DNA from 3 places in the Brevibacillus sp. HB1.1 genome. Region 1 is predicted to be linked to each of the others. Evidence: riboswitches for the same ligand, from Rfam matches in the RefSeq annotation. Region 1 holds a riboswitch; each other region holds the start of a gene.
The links. A riboswitch is a leader RNA that binds a small molecule or an ion and turns the genes downstream of it on or off. The one in region 1 is predicted to bind cobalamin.
Positions count from the first base shown of each region.

Region 2: it holds a riboswitch for cobalamin, as region 1 does, so the genes downstream of both, nrdI (class Ib ribonucleoside-diphosphate reductase assembly flavoprotein NrdI) here and cobO (cob(I)yrinic acid a,c-diamide adenosyltransferase) in region 1, are expected to answer to the same signal.
Region 3: it holds a riboswitch for cobalamin, as region 1 does, so the genes downstream of both, metE (5-methyltetrahydropteroyltriglutamate--homocysteine S-methyltransferase) here and cobO (cob(I)yrinic acid a,c-diamide adenosyltransferase) in region 1, are expected to answer to the same signal.

Region 1 is NZ_JABMIV010000005.1:146,062-151,318, forward strand. It holds gene HPY27_RS15435 (alpha/beta hydrolase) at 1-213, shown strand, start outside; gene HPY27_RS15440 (LeuA family protein) at 227-1,645, shown strand; gene HPY27_RS15445 (M15 family metallopeptidase) at 1,740-2,432, opposite strand; cobalamin riboswitch at 2,616-2,831, shown strand; gene cobO (cob(I)yrinic acid a,c-diamide adenosyltransferase) at 2,996-3,544, shown strand; gene cobD (threonine-phosphate decarboxylase CobD) at 3,541-4,656, shown strand; gene cobU (bifunctional adenosylcobinamide kinase/adenosylcobinamide-phosphate guanylyltransferase) at 4,653-5,192, shown strand; gene cobS (adenosylcobinamide-GDP ribazoletransferase) at 5,189-5,257, shown strand, end outside.
Region 2 is NZ_JABMIV010000001.1:65,411-70,667, forward strand. It holds gene nrdE (class 1b ribonucleoside-diphosphate reductase subunit alpha) at 1-1,346, opposite strand, end outside; gene nrdI (class Ib ribonucleoside-diphosphate reductase assembly flavoprotein NrdI) at 1,333-1,692, opposite strand; cobalamin riboswitch at 1,856-2,055, opposite strand; gene HPY27_RS00305 (alpha/beta hydrolase) at 2,226-3,047, shown strand; gene HPY27_RS00310 (ACT domain-containing protein) at 3,083-3,595, opposite strand; gene HPY27_RS00315 (hypothetical protein) at 3,635-3,964, opposite strand; gene mnmA (tRNA 2-thiouridine(34) synthase MnmA) at 3,986-5,098, opposite strand; gene tlp (small acid-soluble spore protein Tlp) at 5,238-5,257, opposite strand, start outside.
Region 3 is NZ_JABMIV010000001.1:59,247-64,503, reverse strand. It holds gene nrdF (class 1b ribonucleoside-diphosphate reductase subunit beta) at 1-838, shown strand, start outside; cobalamin riboswitch at 926-1,124, shown strand; gene metE (5-methyltetrahydropteroyltriglutamate--homocysteine S-methyltransferase) at 1,270-3,552, shown strand; gene HPY27_RS00280 (acyl-CoA thioesterase) at 3,567-4,061, shown strand; gene HPY27_RS00275 (SgcJ/EcaC family oxidoreductase) at 4,206-4,658, opposite strand; gene HPY27_RS00270 (hypothetical protein) at 4,824-5,257, shown strand, end outside.

The DNA of each region.
Region 1 (5,257 bases):
TTTGATGCAGCGAAAATTACGACGCCAGTGTTGATCATTCGAGGAGATCTGGACTTTTTTGCCGATAAGTCCCTCTTCCATAAGCTGACCCATGCATCTGCAAAACAAGAAGTGGTTATCAAAGATGCAACACATTGGGTGTTGTATGAAAAAAATCGTGATCAACTCTTGCGTGAAACAGACGAATTCCTGAAAAAGGAAGTAAACCCGTAAGGATGTGCTGGAAATGAAGCCGTTTCAAATTTTAGATGCAACACTGCGAGAAGGAGAGCAGCAATCAGGCGTGCGCTTCACATGCGAAGACAAGATTCGCATCCTGCATCTCTTGGAAAGCTATCAGATAGACCTCATAGAAGTGGGCCATCCTGGAATTTCTGCCGTGGATGAAGAAATCTGCCGAAAAGTGGCTCAATCGGCAAGACGAGCGCAAATATTAATGCATGCGAGAGCTACTGTTGAAGAAGTACATGCAGTAAAGCGCGCCAAAGCAGACTGGGTGGGGATTTGGGCTTCCATTAATGATTTGTCTATCCAAACCAAATTCAGTCATCACCAGGAAAGCTATATACAAGAGAAAGTCCAACAAGCTGTTATCGAAGCAAAAAAGCTTGGCTTACAGGTTAGATTCACGATTGAAGACGCTTCACGGACAGAGTGGGAAAAGATATCCAGCTTAGGTCATGTTGCTTTGCAGGCAGGCGCAGATCGCATTAGTTTGGCAGATACTGTCGGGATATGGGAGCCTGATACATGCAAAAGAATTGTAACTCGTGCCATTGAGGAATTTGGATGCGAAATTGAAGTTCATCTGCATAATGATCTTGGTCTTGCTCAAGCGAATGCGCTGGCGGCTATTGATGCAGGCGCTTCTGTCATTGATGCGACAATTTTAGGAATCGGCGAAAGAGCTGGTATTACTGACTTGATCCAGCTTACTGTTGCGTTGCAAAAGCTTCGAAATGATCATCGTTATTCTTTGGATAGAATTCCCGAGCTTGTACAAGCGATCCGTATGACGACAGGGTATAGACCGGACGAACTGCGCCCTATCGCTGGGCAAAATGCTTTTACGCATACATCGGCTTACCATGTCCAAGCCGTCAAGAGGAATTCCAAAGCGTATGAGCCATTTCCTCCCGAAACAATTGGAAGAACACGGCTTCTCGAAGAAAAGCGTCCTCCACTAGGAAGCCCAAAGCTGCCTGTTTCCTTACAGGTAGGAAAGCCGTTTCCAAAAGGTGCTTCAGAGCTACAGTATCATCGTGACGGTCCAGGGATACGCTGGGTTATGATGGATTCGCGTGTTGATGAGCGAGCCTCATTCTATGTGATCCAGAGGATATTTGGATTATGCGATTTGTCCGGTATTCCTGAAAAACATGTAGACAGACATGCGCATCATTGTGACAGTGCCTTCCTCTTTTGGGGAGATGCATCTGATGGCACTGGTCTGGTGTGTCATGTTCAACTCGGTGAAGAAGAGAAGACTGTTGAGAGTCCAGCAGCTATTTTTATCCCAGCAGGCGTCGAGCATTCCTATCACTATGTGTCAGGTCGCGGAACTTATACAAATATTGTATTGTCGCCTGAATACAACAAAAGCCTTTTGGTTTCAGCAGCATCTTCTGAAATACCAGTGACCTAAGAGGTACAGGAATTTGTTGAGTTTGAAGAGTGGGCGGCCATCTGGGCATGAGTACGGTATCGACCGGGCTCATGCCTTGCTCGATTATTTGTGGTTACATCGACAAAACCCCGCCATAAATCGGCTCTTTCTGCGTTTTTTGTCCCCAAGTGCGCGTTCCGTATTCGAAATGCCACCATTCTTTCGGATAGTTGACGAATCCGGCAGCCGTCATCAAATGATAAAGCAGTCGGCGATTGTCTCGAATTTCGATGTCTTTTTGCTTAGACTGTGCCAGCTCTTCATAATAGCGAGTGGAAGCCAGTTCACTGAAATCATCGAAGACGGTCCCCATCTCCAGCCAGCCATCAGGCCCTGCGATAGTTAGATCCACTGCACCGCCGGATAGGTGAGGGGACGGTTTGGAGAGGTCTGTTGTTGGATAAGCGACGAATTTGCTCAATTCTTCCGTGAGGGCGGGTCCTTCCTGCCAGCCTTGTAATAGCAAGGCTTCACGGAAACGATCATACAAGGATGCCTGTACCTCAAATGAGCGCCAGCCGTCCAACACGACGAGCTTGTAGCCAACAGGCAGTTGCGCGGCTGCCGTGGCGAGCTTGTGTGCTGCCCCTTCTCGCAAAAAGGCTTCTGGCTGTGTTCCGGCATAGCCCTTGTGGTAGTAGGCTGGATAGACTGTGATTTGAGCTGAAAGGGAAGAGAGGGGGATCATCGGTTCGCCGCATTCCTTGATCGGCAGTGGGCTGGGCAGGACCATGTCTGGTATTTTTGGAATCGGAGGAAATAGCATGACTGCACACCACTTTCGATTGTTTTGCCAATAGGGTAACGAAAAACATCAGGCATGTAAACGGTCATTATCTTAAATTTTCTGCTAATAGTCACCAGCGACGAATCAGCAGCTTTTGCTTGAATCCTCGGTAGCTTTTGCTATTATTAAAGCAAGTGCTTGTCAACGAAACGAACGACATTTACATATGGAAGAGAAACAGGTCCTTGTTTTTGCGAAACCGATTCGCAGGAGCAAGGTTAAAAGGGAAGTTTGGTGAAAAGCCAACGCGGTCCCGCCACTGTAAGAGAGTAGCTGTTCTTCAAGGCATCATGCCATCCACTGCCCATTCGGGAGCGGGAAGGAGAAGAAGAGCGATGATCCTCGAGCCAGGAGACCTGCCTGTTTTTATGTTTACACTGATTTCCTTCGGGTCAAAGGAAGAGGTGAGGATTGTTGCTTTTCAGCTATCCGCGCTTTGTTTTTCCTTACGTACTGGGGGAAACAGAGCGCTTTTTTTATGCTTCGGAAAGTATTTGGAGGAAACAGCGGAGTAAAATACGTCACTTTTTGAGGTGGTCACGATGGAGAAAAACGATAAGAAGCGAGGATTGACCCTCGTTTACACAGGAGACGGCAAAGGAAAAACGACAGCAGCAGTCGGGTTGGCTGTGCGGGCGACAGGGCGCGGGAAAAAGGTGCTGATGGTTCAATTCATCAAGTCGCCAGAGCGTACATACGGAGAAAAGATTATTTTCGATAAATTGGGCATTGAAATTGTGCAAATGGGCGTCGGCTTCACATGGACGAAAACACCGGAGGAGCATCGTCAGGCATTGAAAGAAGCTTGGGCGTTTGCGAGCGAAAAGCTTTCTTCCGGAGCGTACGATGTCGTCATTTTGGATGAGCTAAATAATGCATTGGCGATTGACCGCTTCCCGATTGATGATGTGTTGCCATTGTCCGATGTGTTGGAAGCGATTCAAAATAGGCCAAGTCATATTCACCTCGTGATTACGGGACGGGCCGCAAAGCAGGAGATTTTGGACATCGCAGATTTGGTGACAGAGATGAAGCCAATCAAGCATTACTACGATGAAGGGATTCCAGCTGTGCTGGGGGTAGAGTTTTGACAAGCGCAGGTGTAATAGAGAAGTACGGTCATGGCGGAGACTTGCTGACCGCAGCGCAGCGCTTTGGTCGAGAGCCCGGGCAGTTTCTGGATTACAGTGCCAATATTAATCCGCTGGGGATGCCAGCAAGCGTTCGTGAGATGCTGCTGGATTCGCTGGCTGCTGTAGCCCATTACCCAGACCCTGGACATCGTGTGTTTCGGCGTGCGCTGGCGAAGCGGCTGCAAGTGCCGGAGGAATGGTTGCTGCCTGCCAATGGTGCAGCGGAGGCGATGGCACTGGCCATTCTCGGTCTTTCGCCGCAAACGGTTGGTGTGGTATATCCTTGCTTTTCGGAATACGCGCAACTTTCCGAGCAGTATGGTGCCCGTGTCATTGGCTGCTACGGGAAGGAAGCGAACGGGTACAAGCCCGATCCTATAGAGCTGCACACTCTTTTTACGCAGTCTGATCTCGTATTTGTCGGGTCGCCAAACAATCCGACGGGAATCATGTATCAACCGGATGAGCTTCGCCAAATGGCGGAATGGACGAGTAAGACCAACACGTGGCTCATCGTGGATGAGGCTTTCCTCGATTTTGTGGAGGAAGATCGGCAATATACATTGGCGACGCAGCTCGAGCGCTTTCCCCGTGTGATCTTGATGCGCTCGATGACGAAAATGTACGCGATCCCGGGATTGCGCCTGGGTTATGCGATTGCGCATCCAGATGTCATTGCGCGGATGCGCCAGAAGCAAGTGAGCTGGAGCGTGAATGCACTGGCCCTTTTAGCTGGAGAACTGTGCTTGCAGGAGCAGGCATATGAGGAACAGACGCGCAGGCTCATAAAAGCAGAACGTGCGTATTTGATCGATTGCATCAGCGGTGAGTTGGGCTGGCAGGTATGGCCGGGGGAGGCAAACTTTTTGCTGCTGCGCTCACCAGAAGGATTGCCAGCGGAACAATTGCAGGCACGGCTCGGCGAAAAAGGCGTTCTGATCCGCAACTGTGCGATGTATCCCGGTCTGACGGCACATGATGTGAGAATCGCAGTGCGTGGACGAGAGGAAAATGAAAGACTTCTGGCAGCGCTCCGCGAGGTCCATGCGGAAGGAAGTGAACAGCGATGAGCTTGGTGCTGGTAACAGGCGGTGTCCGTTCAGGAAAAAGCCGCTACGCGGAAGAGCTTGCGATGAAGTTGGGCAGTCGAGTCCTGTACGTGGCGACAGGCAAGGCCTGGGATGATGAAATGAAGCAGAGAATCGAGCTGCATCAGGCACGTCGTCCGCTGGAATGGGGCTGTGTGGAGGTAGGAGAGCGATTAACCGATTACCACGCATTCAGTGAGCAGTATGATGTGGTTTTAATCGATTGTCTGTCCACCTGGGTGAGTAATCGATTGATGAGTGTGGATGAGTCTGAATGGAGAAGTCCTTCACACACGCAATCCCTGCTGCAGGAGGCAGAGGCATGGCTGTCCCTCGTTCATAATTCCCCGCAAAAAGTCATTGCCGTCACAAGCGAGGTCGGATTGGGCGGTGTAGCCTTGAGTCGTTTGGGCAGATGGTTCGCGGATGTGCTGGGCGATGTCAATCAGAGAAGTGCGCGACAAGCGGACGCCGTCTACGCGGTTTTGTCGGGGATACCGTGGAGGATCAAAGGATGAATGCATTTTTACACGCGATCTCGTTTTTTACGCGTATACCGGTTCCGTGGCTTCGTCCTTCAGAG
Region 2 (5,257 bases), on a different contig from region 1:
TTTGCCTTTTGAACGCCTGGAGCGTTTTCTACACGCGTCATGTCACTCACGGCTGTAATGGCTTCGATTCCTTCGTGGACGGATTCACGGATCATTTTGCGTTCCATCACGTTGACGATATTGAGCGATGCCAAATTGCAGCTAATATCGCGACGGATGATATCCATCTCGCCGTAATTGGTGATCGTCGAAGTCTCCTGCAACTGGAAGATTTCCGTGCACAGGTTGGACATTTTCACCGAACCGAGATCTTTCAGTGCATGGTTGTTGTTCGCATTCGTTTTGTTCATGATGTACGGATAGCCCGATTCCATTTGAATCATCGCGATTTTGGTCAACATCTCGCGTGCGCTCATCACGGTCTTTTTCTTGATGCGATCGTTTGCCAAGAGCTCCTCGTACATGTCATCGAGGTCCATATCATCCAGATGCACACCGTATTCTTTGTACACGGAGTACGGAGCAAACACAGTCAATGGCTTATTTTCTTCAGCCAGCTTGTAGAACACGTTTGGTACGATCAGGCCGATGGACAACGTTTTGATGCGTGCTTTTTCATCCGCATTGATCTTTTTGCAATCGAGAAACTCGTTGATATCCCAACCGAAGATGTTGTAGTACGCTGCACCCGAGCCTTTGCGTTGCCCCATTTGATCTGCGTAGGAAAACGCATCTTCCAACAGCTTGAGAACGGGCATGACACCTTTTGCTGCGCCCTCGACGCCTTTGATCGGCTCTCCTCGTCCGCGGAGCTTGGACAAGTTCACGGCCACACCGCCGCCAATTTTGGATAGCTGCATACAAGTTCCCAAAATAAAGTTGATAGAGTTCAGTGAATCATCCATTTCGAGCAAGAAGCAGGAGACCATTTCTCCACGGCGGCTTTTGCCTGCATTCAGGAAGGTTGGTGTCGCTGGTTGCAAGCGTTGATCCATCATGGATACTGTCAAACGCTTAGCGAGCTCAAAGTCACCTTGTCCAAGGGACAGTGCCACAACGGCCACCCGGTCTGGATACTGCTCTAAGTACATCGATTTATCGTTCGTTTTCAACGCGTAATCTTTATAAAATTTGGAGATAGCCATGTACGAAGCAAATTGAAAATCAGCGTCATAGGCCAAACGGTACACTTCATCGACCTGCTCAACAGTGTATGTTTCATAGACGTTTTCATAGAAGTCATTCTCGATCAAATAGTCCATGCGCTCTTTGACACTGCCAAAAGTCATCGTATTGGACTGCACTTCTTCCATGAAGACCGCAACCGCTTCCCGATCCTTTTCCAGTTGATAAAATCCGTCATTGCCACGCTGCATCAGTTCGTTGTTCAATTCAATATGCCGCAATTGCTGCCACCCCACTCGTAAATTGTTCCACGTCACGGCCGGTACCGGACAGTTCAAATTTAGAAATCACCGGAACGCCATATTGGCTCGCGATCGTATCCGCGCTTTTGGCAAAGCTGGTTCCCCAGTTGCGGTTACCGCTGGCGGATACTCCCCGCAGATGGACATGATTTCGCTTCAGGAACGTCGCCACCTTCTCCGGCACTTGTCCGAATCCCGTCGTGTATGTTATCAAAATGAATGGCTCGTCTAGCACCATATCTTGATCAATTTCCACATGTGGCAAATTAATTTTGTTGACGAATCTTCGGACGTTTCCTGTTTTTGAATCATAAGCGATTAGCATGTCCCTCATCCTATCCCCTGCTATTTTTACTCTGTATGTATGTTATTTAGCCAAAGTAAAAGCGCATCCGACGTTTACATGCCGAATGCGCGTGATGACTTCCATCTAGCAATTCGCCAATACGAATTGCGCGCTCGAACACTTCCCTATCTCCCGTAGGTTAAACAGTGCAAGCGGTTAGGCAGGTCTCCTGGCTTTAGGATCATCGCTCCATTTTCACCTTCCCAATCCCTCAAGATCAGTGGCATTCTTTCGCAAATGGAACTCTCTCATTACAGTGGCGGGACCGCGTCGGATTCTCACCGACTTCCCTATTAAGTCTACCAAATCTGGCTGGTAAACACCTCACCGCATCAATATGTAGTTGGTAAAACTTACTTTACCTCAATATATCGTAGGAGTCAAGCTCAGTATGCGCTCTTTTCGAAAACTAACTATTCTCCTTTTTCGGCTATTGCCAATCTCTGGTTCTCGTTCATATAATAGATTTTGTGTGCGTTGGTTAGCGTTGGAAAGATTGGAGAGTAGCCCTCATGAAAAGCACCGACTATCAACCTGTCGTCATTCCTCGTTCTTACAGTAAAATCATGACTTATCAAGAGCGTGACTATCACATTTTTGTAAGTATACCTGCCGATCCCCCTCCGGAATCAGGCTTTCCCGTCATATATTTGCTAGATGGCAACTCTGTTTTTGCAACCATGACCGAAGCGATACGAATACAATCACGTGGCCCTGAACGAACTGGCGTGTATCCTGCTATCGTCGTCGGGATTGGGTATCCAACGGACGGTCCGTACCATCCTGCCCGTTTCTTTGATTACACGTATGAAGTTCCCGTCACAGAGCTTCCTGGCAACCCACAAGGAGCCGACTGGCCTCAGATGGGGGGAGCAGAGCAGTTCCTCACCTTTTTAGAGGAGGACCTCAAGCCGAGTATCGAAAACGACTTCCCCATCGATCGGACGCAACAATCGATTTTTGGACATTCGTTAGGTGGCTTGTTTGTCTTGCATGTACTTTTGTCGAGACCACACGCTTTTCAGCGTTATATAGCTGGCAGTCCTTCGATCCATTGGAATGAGAGCGTACTGCTTGCGAAGGAGAGTCAATTACCGAGCCTGCTGACAGATGACCTCGACGTCCATGCACTCCTCACCATCGGGGAGTTGGAAAACGATGGGCGATTCTTAGTCAAAGAAAAATCTCTGGCGATGATCGAACGATTGTCCTCCATGGGCAAAGGTCAAATCAAGGCTTCCTTTAAAGAATTTGCTGACGAAAATCATTCGTCCGTCTTGCCCGTCTTCATTTGCCAAGGACTCAAATTCGCTACGAAAAAAACTGCCCGCTAATAACGGGCAGTTTTTGTTTATCATGATTCGCTCGCTTACTGCAGAGATAACACTTTGGTGATTTGGGGCAGCTCTTCGATGGCAGATACAATCGTCGGTGTAATCTCTTCATCGGTCACAGAGATAAGCAGGGCATTCTTCCCTTTTTGCTCACGCGATACATTCAACTTGGAAACATTGATTTGATGTTCGGCCAGTTTTCGTGAGACATCATAAATCACACCTGGATAATCGATATGGCGAACCAACAATCCATGGGCACCTGGAGGTATGCGACACGCACAGTAATTGATTTCACTGATGTACACTTCTCTCCAATCTTGCGCCAAGGTGTACTTGTTCGCTCCTACCCGCAACACCGCCAAATGATTCGCATATTCACCGGAGCTATGTTGGACAGGAACCTTCGTCCCTAGTCCTTCCACTAACTGCGTTGCAATTTCCTCTTTATTTTCATGAGCAAGAATACTTAATTGTGCACCCGCTAACTCTGGCTCGAGTCTTTGAATCAGTTCAGCTAGTTCACGCAGTCCAGCATATTGGGTCATGTGTTGCCTTCACTCTCCCAGTCAGGTTTATCCTTGTTTTCACGGCAGAATCCAAGCTTCCGGCTCTTTCTTGATAGAGGATTCGTTATCAGCACGATACCAAGCCGTCAACGTTTGTCCATCTTTCGTATAGTAGATTCGGTAGATGGTATTGCCTTTTCCGCTATTGGTAAAAGGACTTTCCTCCTTCGGAACCGCTGTCACTCCACCCGCAACTACAGCCCCGCCGTTCTCCTTGATGACGTTTTGGATCGTCGCCATATGCTCTTTACCCATGGAGGCCATCCCAAAATAAGAGATGATCGCCAAGAGAACCGCTCCCGCCAAAAACGAAACGATAATCACTTTTGATTTTTTCGTAGCATCCACCGAGTGCTTCCCCCGTCTATCTTAGTTCTCTTTATCAACTAAGCGTACCTTGTCAATCGTACCGCCACCCAAGCACACTTCCCCATCGTAGAAGACGACAGCCTGACCAGGTGTTACTGCTTTTTGCGGCTGGTCAAAAATGACCTCCACGTTTCCGTCCTCCAGCAGGTGAATAGTTACTCCCTGATCTGGCTGGCGATAACGGAATTTCGCTGTACAAGTAAATGTTTCGGAAGGCTTTTTATCACTCGTCCAGCTAACGTTGGTTGCCAAGAGGCTCTTCGAGTACAGACGGATATGATCAGAGCCTTCACCTACGATCAGGACATTACGCTCCAGATCTTTGTCTACAACAAACCAAGGCTGTCCGCTCGTGCCATGACCTCCACCTATTCCTAAGCCTTGTCGTTGACCCAATGTATAGTACATCAGTCCGTCGTGCGTGCCGATGATTGCTCCTTCTACGGTCTCGATATTTCCTGGTTTGGCAGGCAAATAGTTTTGCAGGAACTCACGGAAGTTGCGCTCTCCAATAAAACAGATCCCTGTACTATCCTTCTTTTTCGCTGTATAGAGTCCTGCTTTCTCTGCGATCTCCCTTACTTGAGGTTTCGGGAGATGACCAATCGGGAACATCGTTTTGGAAAGCTGTTCTTGGCCCAATACATTCAAGAAGTAAGTCTGATCCTTGTTGTTGTCAGCGCCACGAATGAGTTTGTATTCGCCATCAATGTGCTTGACCTGCGCGTAATGGCCGGTGGCAATATAATCCGCCCCAAGATCCATGACCTTGGCAAGAAGCTCGCCGAACTTGATTTCACGGTTGCACATGACATCCGGATTCGGTGTACGGCCTCGTTTATATTCATCCAAAAAATACTGGAATACCTTATCCATGTATTCTTTTTCAAAGTTTACCGTGTAATATGGAATGCCGATCTGTTCACAGACGCGCCGGACATCCTGGAAGTCTTCTTCCGCCGTGCAGTGGCCGAATTCATCGGTATCATCCCAGTTTTTCATGAAGATGCCGATGACGTCATATCCCTGTTGCTTAAGCAGGTAAGCCGTCACGGAGGAGTCGACTCCGCCGGACATGCCGACAACGACGCGTGTATCTTCTGGTCGCTTCATAAGTCTTTCTCCTCTTATTCAATTTGTACCATTACAGATTACCATGTTTCGCAAAACAAATCATGTTTTGTTACACTTTTGCCCAATAGAATGAAAAAACGCCTGACGCATAGTTGGCGCCAGACGTTTGGTAGTAAGGTTAAGCCTGCGAAGATTCAT
Region 3 (5,257 bases), on a different contig from region 1:
GTCCTGGATGGAGCTCAGTGCGACTGAACGGGACACGTATAAAAAAGTATTGGGCGGTCTCACCTTGCTGGATACGGTCCAAGGTGGAGTAGGGATGCCGAAGATCATGGAGCATGTCGATGGACTGCAAAGAAAAGCGGTTCTCGCCTTCATGGGCATGATGGAGCAAATCCATGCCAAATCGTACAGCAGTATTTTTACAACGCTGGCATCGACAGAAGAGATTGACGGTATTTTTTCGTGGGTGGAAAACAATCCGCATCTGCAAAAGAAAGCGGCCCTCATCTCGAAACGCTATCAAGAAATTGAGAAACCGAAAGACTTGTACATGGCGATGGTAGCCTCTGTCTTCCTGGAAAGCTATCTGTTTTACAGCGGCTTCTTCTATCCGCTCTATTTGGCGGGGCAAGGAAAGATGACTAGCAGCGGGGAAATTATCGACCTGATTGTTCGCGACGAGAGCATCCACGGACTCTATGTCGGCGTTCTTGCGCAAGAAGTATATCAAGGTCTGAGTGTGGTCGAGCAGACCGCAGCAAAAGAGGAGCTGTATGCCCTTTTGCATGAGCTGCAAGAAAATGAAGAGGCCTATACGACTTCGTTGTATACGGAAATCGGATTGGCTGACGAGGTTCATGTGTACGTGCGTTACAACGCGAACAAAGCATTGATGAATCTGGGGCTGGACCCGTTATTCCCAGAGGAAGAAGTGAACCCGATCGTACTGAACGGCATTCGCACGCAGACGAAGCAGCATGACTTCTTCTCGAAAAAAGGAAATGGCTATGTCCGTACGCTAAACGTAGAGCCGTTGACCGATGATGATTTTAAATTTTAGTATGACAAAAAATGGATTCTGTGTTACTGTATGAACAGTATGCTGCCCTGCTAATTTATGGGGGGCACTTCACAGAACCATGACAATTTCATAAGAGTGGAAACAGGTTCTTTGGTCATCAAGATGGACCAAGGATGAAAAGGGAAGTCGGTGAGAATCCGACACGGTCCCGCCACTGTATGAGGGGAGTCGGCACATTTTTCAGCCACTGATCCAAACGGATTGGGAAGGCATGTGCAGATGATGATCCCAAAGTCAGGAGACCTGCCTGTTTCGACGACACTGCTTAACCTACGGGAGATAGGGAGGTGTTAGGATGCTGTGATCTCAGTGCTTATTTGGCATTTCTAACGTTCTTTTTGATCGTTGGAGATGCTTTTTTTATTGGGCGGATTCAAGTCAAGATCGAATAAAGAATGGAGTGGAAGCTCATGAAAAGCAGCAATTTGGGATATCCACGGATCGGGAAGAACCGCGAGTGGAAAAAGGCATTGGAAGCATTTTGGGCAGGCACTATCGGTGAGGTGGGCTTGGAGCAGCAAATGGAACAAATCCGTCAACAACATCTACTGAGTCAGCAGGAAAAAGGGGTCGAGCTGATCCCTGTGGGTGACTTTACGTACTACGATCACATGCTGGATATGGCTGTGATGTTTGGAATGGTCCCCAAGCGTTATGAATACGAGGGTGGCCCGGTTTCGTTAGCCACATACTTCGCCATGGCTCGCGGTTCGAAGGAAGCTGTCGCCAGTGAAATGACGAAATGGTTTAACACGAACTACCATTATATCGTCCCGGAGTTCGGTGAACGTCAACCAGTCATTACGGAGAACAAGCCTCTCCAGGCATATTTGGAGGCCAAAGAAAAGTTTGGAATCATCGGAAAGCCTGTCATTGTAGGTCCGTATACGTTTGTCAAATTGTCCAAAGGATATGAGAAAAACGAATTTGAGCCCATCGTGGATCAACTCGTTCCGCTTTACATAGACGTTCTCCGGGAGTTGGAGCTACACGGCGTGGAATGGGTGCAAATCGATGAGCCTGCATTTGTACTGGATGTCTCGGTGCGTGATCGCGCCATCATCAAACGTATCTATACGCAAATCGGTCAAGCACTACCGCATATCCAGTGCATGCTGCAAACTTATTTTGAAGCGGTGGATTGGTATGAGGAGCTAGTTTTCTTACCGGTAAAAGGAATCGGTCTTGATTTTGTACACGGAGCGAAGCGTAATCTGACCAATCTCAAAACACACGGGTTTCCAGCAGACAAGATTCTCGCAGCGGGAATCATCGACGGTCGAAACATATGGCGTGCATCGATTGAGGAGAAGTGGGAACTAGTCAAAGAAATTTCCGAGATTGTTCCACTCGAAAAGCTGTGGTTGCAGCCGTCCAGTAGCTTATTGCACGTACCAGTATCGGTTGAAGCAGAGAAGGACTTGCCTGAGGAAGTCATGCCTGCATTGGCATTTGCGGATGAAAAGTTGGGGGAAGTTCAGCTTTTAGTCCGAGGATTCCGATATGGTAAGTATGTCATCTCAAAAGAGATTGCTCAAAATGAAACGGACTTGCTCAAGCTGGCACTATCCCCAGCGAGGAATCGTCAAGAAGTGAAGAATGAGCTACGCCAAATGGCAGCTGGAAAACCTGAAAGAAGCGTTCCATACCAAGAACGTCGTGAGATTCAACAAAATACGTGGAAGTTGCCACTGCTGCCAACGACCACAATTGGTAGCTTCCCGCAGACGTCAGAGGTTCGCCAAGCCCGACAACAGTTTAAAAAAGGTAACTGGGCAGCGGAGCAATATGATGCTTTCATTCAAGCGCAAATCAAGGAATGGATCGATATACAAGAAGAGCTCGGTCTGGATGTCCTCGTCCATGGGGAGTTCGAACGAACAGATATGGTCGAATATTTTGGAGAAAAGCTCGATGGCTTTTTGTTCACGAAAAATGGCTGGGTGCAGTCGTATGGCTCCCGTTGCGTAAAGCCACCTGTTATTTACGGAGATGTGGAGTTTGTTGCACCAATGACAGTCAAAGAAAGTGTGTATGCAAAATCATTGACGGACAAACCAATGAAGGGTATGTTAACTGGTCCAGCGACCATTTTGAATTGGTCGTTCGCGCGGGTCGATGTCTCCAGACAAGAAGTGTGCGAGCAAATCGCCTTGGCATTGCGAAAAGAAGTAGAAGCCTTGGAAGAGGCGGGTATTCTCATGATCCAAGTCGATGAGCCAGCACTTCGCGAAGGATTGCCGCTCAAAAAAGAAGAGCAAGCAGCTTATCTCGAATGGGCCGTCAGAGCGTTTCGTCTAGCGACCTCTACCGTTGCGCCAAGTACCCAAATTCATACCCATATGTGCTATTGCGAATTCCATGATTTTATGGATGTCATCAGCGAACTCGATGCCGATGTAATTTCGATTGAGACTTCCCGCAGCCACGGAGAGCTCGTGTCTGTGTTCGAAACAGGTACGTATGACAAAGGCATCGGGCTCGGCGTATATGATATCCATAGCCCCCGAATTCCAGCAGTCTCAGAAATGGAAGATATGGTAGCACGGGGTGTACAAGTACTTCCACCCGATCAATTTTGGATTAACCCGGATTGCGGGCTGAAGACAAGAGGGAGAGAAGAAACCGTTCAGTCATTACGAAACATGGTTGCGGCAACGAAGGCGATTCGGAATCGTTTGACATCCCAGTAGGGAAGGTGCACACGATGAGAGGAGCCACACAAATGATGACGGAAGCACGACCGATCCAACAATCGAGAACCTTTTTGACTGATCTCGTCTTGCCACCGGATACCAATCACCACCATACCATTTTCGGCGGGAAAGTCATGGCATATGTAGACAAGATCGCCTGCATCGCAGCCATGCGACATTGCCGTAAACCTGTTGTCACTGCGTCCAGTGATTCCTTCGATTTTCTCGCACCAATCAAAACAGGGGAAGCGATCAACCTGGAGGCCTATGTCACCTGGACCCATAAGACATCGATGGAGGTATTCGTGAGAGTGGAAGCGGAGAACTTGTTGACGGGGGAAAAGCGCATGACAGCACGCGCGTATCTGACGATGATTGCCCTCGACGATCAAGGAAAGCCGACGATCGTACCTGGTGTCATTCCTGATACAGAAGAAGAGCGCATACAGTATGAAAAAGCAAAGGAACGCCATGGATTGAGAAGAAAGCGTAAGGTAGAGATGTAAAGAAGACGATGCCTCCATTGACCTTGTATGCAACAGGTTACTGGAGGCATCTTTATTCGCATTCATACACCATTTTCAAATATTCAAAATGACTTCCATTTCGTAAAACGCATACTGCATGATGCATGATGCGTAAGTCCCTCCTTAGAGCAACCCTTGCCGCAGCTCTTCTGTAAACTGCTCGACTAGGTCGGGTCTACCGTGAAACTGAGCAGGGGTATTTTGAAAGAGTGTGACTTCCCATTTGTCTCCTTGCTTTGCCGCTACGAGCGTCTGATGCGTATTCAATGCGGGGTCCAACTCGCTTTTTCCTGGTGGAATCATGCCTGCTATTGCTCGGACGATACCAACTTCTTCGCTCAACAACCGTACCGACCGGATTTTATAGACAAAGGGAGGTGTTTGATGATGGGAGAAAATTTCGTCGAGATGACTGAAAATCTCGTCACGCCCAATGATCTGACTGCCATCAAAGCCAATCAATTCACCTTCTGTCGCAAAAGGAGTGGACATACCAGTAGCACTGCGATCATTCCAGCCTGTGATGAGTTGCTCATAAAGGGTGCGTATCGCATTTGCGCTTGTTGTTTTTTGCATGATTGTTTCCTCCTGCTTTTCCAATTGGAAGATAGCTTATCATAAATGATCTTTTGCATGCAAAAAAGCCGCTGTCTTACTCAGCGTGCCGATTAATAGCAAGAACATTTTGTGTTATATGGGAAAAAAGTAATATAATAGCATAATGATAGAGGGGGGACCTATATGGATACACAAGATGAGAGTGTCAAAGAAATTAACGCCAAAATCAAGACGTTATGGAAAAGTGTCATTATTTTTGGCCTTTTTACTATTGTAGGCATTTTTGCTGGAAATGTCATTCTTATTCTTATTGGTTTGTTATTTGTAATTGGTGGCATTTGGGGGATTGGGAAATTTAAGAAAATGCTACAAAATCAATTAACGGATTATCAACCTGGAAAAGGATTTTCGTTTTTCCGTAAGACTGGGGAGCAAAAGATTAAGCAGATTACATATAGCCAGTATGGGCTAGCGGGACTTATTCTTGTTTGCGTTCTACTAAAGTTATCGACTTTTTATGCGATTTCTTTCGGAGTCATTGGTATTTTAGTACTTCAGTACACTTTTAAAAGACGAATTTCGCTCCATACGAAAATTGATGATGCTTCCTTATTTGA